DNA from 2 places in the Streptomyces sp. NPDC001507 genome. Region 1 is predicted to be linked to the other one. Evidence: riboswitches for the same ligand, from Rfam matches in the RefSeq annotation. Region 1 holds a riboswitch; the other holds the start of a gene.

Region 1 (3,189 bases):
TTCGTGCCGCCGAAGTCCCGCGGGTCCGCACCCATCGCGTGTGCGGCGAGGATCAGTTCGGCGTAGGCCGCGGGCCCGCTCTGCTCCGCCCACGGCGCGGCGTGCGCCTCCAGCCAGGCGTACGGCTTCTTCGCCTGCCCGGTCCAGCCCTGCGCGGCCAGGGCGACGACCGCGTCGGCGGTGTTGCCGTAGTCCGGCTGGGGCTCGGCACCGGCGAGCGCGGAGACGAGGTGGCCGCTCTTCGACATGGCGTCCGCCAGGTACGCGGCGCCGTTGCGGGCCACCTCCTCCCGCGTGCGCGCCGTGCCGGAGCCGGCGCAGGCGGGATCCTTCGCCCGGGCCTTGCCGGCCGTCGTCACGAACCCCTTGCCGAGGGCCCCGAGCACCCCGGCCGCGGTCGCGTCCGCGTTGGCGGCCAGCTTCCCCTGCTTGTCCGGCTGGTAGGCGAGGGCACCGCCGCCGTCCTGGCCGCACGGGAGGGACCACTTGGCGAGGAGGTCGTACGGCGACCTGTCCGCGCTCGCGCCGGCCGCCGCGAGCGCGCCCACGACCACGCCGGTGGAGTTGGTGTCACTGGGCGAGCCGGGGGTGTAGCCCCAGCCGCCGTCCTTGTTCTGCACCGACTTCAGCCAGCTCACCGCCCTGGTCGCGGCGGCGTCGCGCCCGCCGACCGCCTTCAGCGCCTGTACGGCGGCGGCCGTGCTGTTCGTGTCGACCGTCACCTTGGCGTCGCAGGCCGCCGCCGGCGCCGCGCGGAAGGCGGCGAACGCGCCGTTCGCGCACTGCTGCCCGGCCAGCCAGTCCACCGCCTTCGCGGCCGGGGTCACCCCCACCGCACGCTGGGCCAGCAGGGCGAGGGACTGGCGCCAGACGCCGTCGAACTTGGGGTCCGAACCGCCGTACAGCCCCGACGGAAGCACCGACGACGCGGACGGCGACGGGGACGTGGTGCCGGCGGCCAGCGCGGTCGTCGCGGGCATGGCGGCACCGATGACGGCGGTGGCGGCCAGCGCCCCGGCGGTGCGGCGGAGGACGGTCATGATCGGCGGGTGCCTCTCCCTGCGGGGAGCCGGGCAGCGCGGGAGACCCCGGCGGCTCGGCTCCGTAACCTCGACGGTGCCGTGCGACGACGGGCGCCGGCGCACATGAGCCGATCAACGTCCCGGGCGCGGCGGTCCGGCTTGCCACGGCAGGTGGCTCACGGTTGCGGGTCAGCGCCGGAATTGCACCGGCTTCCCCCCGTACGGGTGATGACGACCCGGCTACTTTACCGGCCGCCCCGAGGAAGCTGAGAGGGGGCTGTGCGGGGACCGTTCCGTCAGGGTCGCGCCATGACGGGGAGACTGCTCGGGGCGGGGCGTGCACGGAGCGGCTGTCCGGACCGACCCTGCTCACGGCCCCGCTCGCCGAGCCCGGCGGACCGACCGAGGACGGACCGACGGCGGCCCTGCGCCGGCGCGCGGCCCATCCGGCGATGAGCCGAGCGGAAGTCGAAGTGCCGGACAGGGACGGCCAGTTGATACGGTCGGTCGCCTTCTAGCGTTCTGGCGCCGTCTCCGCGGACTGCCCCCGCGTGAAGCCGTGGCTCCGCTCCACCTTCGCCACGTGCAGGGTGTAGCTCTCGTACCACTCGGCCCGCCCGCGCCGCTGCGCCGCGCGGTGCTCGGCGTCGGTCCGCCACCGGGTGAGGGCGTCGGCGTCGCGGAAGTACCCGACGGTGATACCCAGCCCGCCGGGGGTCTGCGCGTGGTCCATCCCCAGGTACCCCGGGATGTCCTTCACCAGTTCCTCCATGCGCGCGTTGGTCTCGCCGTAGCCGCTCTGGTCCTGGGTCCGGATCGTGGTGAAGACGGCCACGTAGTACGGGGGTTCATAGGCCTGGACGGGCACGACGGACGCTTCGGGGTGATCGCTCATGGCCGCACCGTAGAGCGGAACATGCCCGGTGATCCAGCGCCTTTCGGGGCAGCGTCCCGTAAGGGGCGCTGGGGGTACCCCGGCCGAAGGCCGGGGGAGGAACAGGACGGCGCCGCAGCCGGCTGACGGCACCTCGCGGCACTTCCGGCGGAGCGTTCAAGCCGCGTCCGCGAGCGGCGCGATGCCCACCGACAGATGGCGGCCCATGCGGCGCAGCGCGTCGTCGCAGGCGTCCGGGGTCTCGCCCACCGCCACCCACAGGGCCAGCCGGTCGGCGGCGGTGGCGTGCGGGCCCGCGGTGACGTGGTTGCCGGTGTGCTGGGTGAGGAGCATGCGGTCGGCGCCGGGCTCGTGGGCGGCGTCGGGGGAGAGGTCCAGGTGGTCGAGGCGGCCGGTGGCGGCCGGGTACGCGAACTGGATCGCGGCCGCCCGCTGCCGGGTGGGCGTCGTGTCGGGCACCTCGCCGGTGGCGAGGGCGGCCGCGGCCCGGGCGAGGTCGACGCCGGTGGCCCGTCTGACGAGGAGCGGGATCAGGTCGCCCGGGAGGTGCGGGGCGACGTCGGTGACCCGGGGGCCGCGGTCGGTGAGGGTGAGGCCGATGTGCAGGACACCCCGGTCGAGACCGAGGGCGTGCACGGTGCGGTCGACGGCGAGGCGCAGGAAACGGTTGTGCAGCAGGCCGTCGTGGGCGTGCACGGTGTGCCGGAGCGGCTGCCGGGCGGGCGCCGGGCCCAGGGCCGTACGGGTGATGGCGGCGATGCGGATCTCGCCGTCGAGGACGACCGTCTCGGCCGAGACGCGGGGCGTGCCGGGGTCGTCGGGGCCGCCGGTGGGAACGGTGTGGGCGGACAGCAGCGCGTGCAGTGCGGGCGGGTCGGTACAGGCCTCGGCCGCGGCGAGGGAGGGGCCGGGCAGCCCCAACTGCCCGGCGATCCTCGCGGCGGCGACCGCGTACTCGCCCGAGAAGGTCAGCACGCCGCGGACTCTGTGCCGGGCCGCGAACCGAACCACCGCCGACGCCGTCGCGCCGCCTTTGCCGGGGTCCGCCGCGAGTCGTCCGGCCAGGCACGGCTGTGCCCAGGCGGGCGGCGCGGCGTCCACCAGCAGCACCGGGCGGGCCGCGGCGACACGCGCCAGCACGAACTCGTCGTACGCGCAACGGCGTCCGGCGCCGAGGAGCAGGACGGGCTGCGGCATCGGTTCGCCTCACCTTCCGGGGAGGAGGCGGGGCGGCTGGTCGCCCCGGATGCCGCTCCCCCATAGGCGGCACCC
Region 2 (3,189 bases), 620 kb from region 1:
TGGGTCATCCTCTCCGCCGGCCTCGCCATCGCGCTCGGCACCTACATCGGCGGCTGGCGGATCATCCGCACCATGGGCACGGGCCTGACCGACCTGCAGCCGCAGCAGGGCTTCGCCGCCCAGACCAGCGCGGCCACCGCCATCCTGGCCTCCTCCCACCTCGGCTTCTCGCTCTCCACCACGCACGTCGTCTCCGGTTCCGTGATGGGCGCGGGCCTCGGCCGCAAGGGCGGCGCGGTCCGCTGGTCCACCGCGACCCGCATGATGATCGCCTGGGTGCTCACCCTCCCCGCCGCCGCGGTGGTCGGCGCGCTCGCCGAGTCCGTGACGGACCTCGGCGACTGGGGCACGGCCGCCGTCGCCGTCTTCCTCGTGGCCGCCAGTGCCGCGATCTGGAAGCTCTCCCGCCGCGAGGTCGTGGACAGCAGCAACGTCGTCGGCACCGAGGAGCCGGCCGGCGTGGTGACCGCGGCGATCGCCGCCGTTACCCCGCCGCCCGCGGGCCCGGTCACGGTCACGGACGATCTGACCGCCACCATCCCCGCCCCCGCCTCCGCATCCGCCCCGGCCGCTCCCGCGACCGACCCGGCCGCCACCGTCTGACCCCGAGGAAGAACCGACATGAACATCGACTGGGCAGCCATCGGCTCCGTCTTCGGCGTCAGCCTCGTGGCCACCGTGGGCCTGGTGGCCCTCTTCACCCTCGGCATCAAGGGCCTCTCCGCCCGCGAACGCGCCACCGCCCAGGGCGACTCCGCGGCCCTGGCCGTGACGGCCGCCTGGCTCTGCTTCGCCGCCTGCGCGGCCGCGGTGGCGTACGGCATCCACCTGATCGTGGCGAAGGCCTGACACCCCAAGGCCCGCCGCAAAGAGCCTCGTCGGCGCTCCGAAGGCTCCTCTCCGTCCGCCCGGAGAGGAGCCTTCCGCATACCCCACAGGCCCCGCCGGCCACCCGGTGTGGGCCTTCCCACACACTCCCCTCGCAGGTCAAAGGCAAGTTGACGGGTCTTCCGGGGGCGTGGTGGACTTCCGGAGCCATGTACGGCGGCAAGGGAGGAAGCCGGTGTGAATCCGGCGCGGTCCCGCCACTGTCACCGGGGTAGCGATCCCCGGAAGCCAGGAACTCCCACCGCCGTTCTCGTCGAACCAGGGCGCGGACACCCTGAGTGAGGACATAACGCCATGCGCGGCTGCCGATCGAGGTTGAGTACCCGGCCCGTCCCCGACCCCACGGCCGGCTGAGCCGATGGGTGCCGACCGCGTCTTCGCGTACGGCGCCGCCGCCGGTCTTCTCGGTGATCTGCTGCTCGGCGATCCGCGCCGTGGGCATCCGGTCGCCGTGTTCGGACGGGCGGCCGGGGCCGTGGAACGGGTGCTGTGGCGGGACCACCGCGGGTGGGGCGCGCTGCACACCGCCGTGTGCGCCGGGGGCGCCGTGGCGCTGGGTGCCGCGGCGCAGCGGGTCGTACGCCCGTCCGCCGTCGCGTCCGTCGCGCTCACGGCCGCTGCCACCTGGGCCGTCGTCGGGGGCACTTCGCTCTCCCGTGAGGCCCGGACCATCGGGCGGGCCCTGCAGACGGGTGACGTCGAGGCGGCCCGTGCCCGGCTGCCGCATCTGTGCGGGCGGGATCCGCAGGTCCTGGACGCCGACGGGATCGCCCGTGCGGTCGTGGAGTCCGTCGCCGAGAACACCAGCGACGCGGTCGTGGGGGCGCTGGTGTGGGGAGCCGTGGGGGGCGTCCCCGGGCTGCTGGGGTTCCGGGCCGTCAACACCCTGGACGCGATGGTGGGGCACAGGTCGGCCAGGTACCGGCGGTACGGATGGGCTTCGGCGCGGCTGGACGACGTGGCGGGCTGGCCGGGGGCACGGCTCACCGCCGTGCTGGCCGCGGTGGCCGGAAGCGACGCCAAGGGAGCGGTGCGGGCCTGGCGGGCCGATGCGGCGAAGCATCCGAGTCCCAACGCGGGGCCCGTGGAGGCTTCGTTCGCGGGGGCGTTGGGGGTGCGGCTCGGGGGGACGCTGTCGTATGGCGGGCGGGTCGAGCACCGGCCGGTGCTGAACGGGGAGGGGCGGGCTGTGCAGGTCGCGGACATCGGGCGGGCGGTGCGGTTGTCACGGCGGGTGGGATGGCTGGCGCTGGGGGTGAGCGCGGCGGGTGCCCTGCTGCGCGGATCGCTCTCGGGACGGGCGTCATGAACAACGGCGGTCTCCTCGTGGCCGGTACCACCTCCGATGCCGGCAAGAGCGTCGTCACGGCCGGTATCTGCCGGTGGCTGGTGCGGCAGGGCGTGAAGGTGGCACCGTTCAAGGCGCAGAACATGTCCCTCAACTCCTTCGTCACGCGCGAGGGTGCCGAGATCGGGCGGGCACAGGCCATGCAGGCGCAGGCCTGCCGGGTGGAGCCGACCGCGCTGATGAACCCGGTGCTGCTCAAGCCAGGTGGCGAGCAGAGCAGTCAGGTCGTGCTGCTGGGCAAGCCCGTCGGCGAGCTGAGCGCGCGCGGGTATCACGGCGGGCGGCAGCAGAAGCTGCTCGGGACCGTGCTCGACTGTCTCGCCGAGTTGCGGGGCACGTATGACGCGGTGATCTGTGAGGGGGCGGGCAGTCCGGCGGAGATCAACCTGCGCCGGACCGACATCGTGAATATGGGGATCGCCAGGAACGCCGGGCTGCCCGTGCTCGTGGTCGGGGACATCGACCGCGGGGGCGTCTTCGCCTCCTTCTTCGGGACCGTGGCACTGCTGTCGCCGGAGGACCAGGCCCTTGTCGCCGGGTTCCTGGTCAACAAGTTCCGGGGCGACGTCTCGCTGCTCGAACCGGGCCTCGACATGCTGCACGGGCTCACCGGGCGGCCCACCTACGGCGTCCTCCCCTTCCGGCACGGGCTCGGGATCGACGAGGAGGACGGGCTTCGGGTTTCTCTGCGGGGAACCGTCCGGGAGTCGAACACAGCCCCGCCCGTCGGGGAGGACGTGCTGCGGGTCGCCGTCTGCGCCATCCCCCTGATGTCCAACTTCACGGACGTGGACGCGCTGGCCGCCGAACCCGGCGTCGTGGTGCGGTTCGTGGACCGGGCGGAGGAACTCGCCGACGCCGACCTCGTCATCGTTCCCGGCACCCGGGGGACGGTCCGCGCCCTGGAGTGGCTGCACGAGCGGGGGCTCGCGGACCCGCTCCGGAGGCGCGCT

Evidence for each region. A riboswitch is a leader RNA that binds a small molecule or an ion and turns the genes downstream of it on or off. The one in region 1 is predicted to bind cobalamin.
Region 2: it holds a riboswitch for cobalamin, as region 1 does, so the genes downstream of both, ACFY0K_RS10030 (cobalamin biosynthesis protein) here and ACFY0K_RS07240 (prenyltransferase/squalene oxidase repeat-containing protein) in region 1, are expected to answer to the same signal.

What each region holds. Positions count from the first base shown of each region.
Region 1 covers NZ_JBIAVV010000002.1:233,990-237,178, forward strand. Annotated here, with positions in the region: gene ACFY0K_RS07240 (prenyltransferase/squalene oxidase repeat-containing protein) at 1-1,040, opposite strand, end outside; cobalamin riboswitch at 1,148-1,277, opposite strand; gene ACFY0K_RS07245 (antibiotic biosynthesis monooxygenase family protein) at 1,537-1,917, opposite strand; gene ACFY0K_RS07250 (hypothetical protein) at 2,074-3,114, opposite strand.
Region 2 covers NZ_JBIAVV010000002.1:856,512-859,700, reverse strand. Annotated here, with positions in the region: gene ACFY0K_RS10040 (anion permease) at 1-603, shown strand, start outside; gene ACFY0K_RS10035 (hypothetical protein) at 622-849, shown strand; cobalamin riboswitch at 1,006-1,146, shown strand; gene ACFY0K_RS10030 (cobalamin biosynthesis protein) at 1,247-2,197, shown strand; gene ACFY0K_RS10025 (cobyric acid synthase) at 2,194-3,189, shown strand, end outside.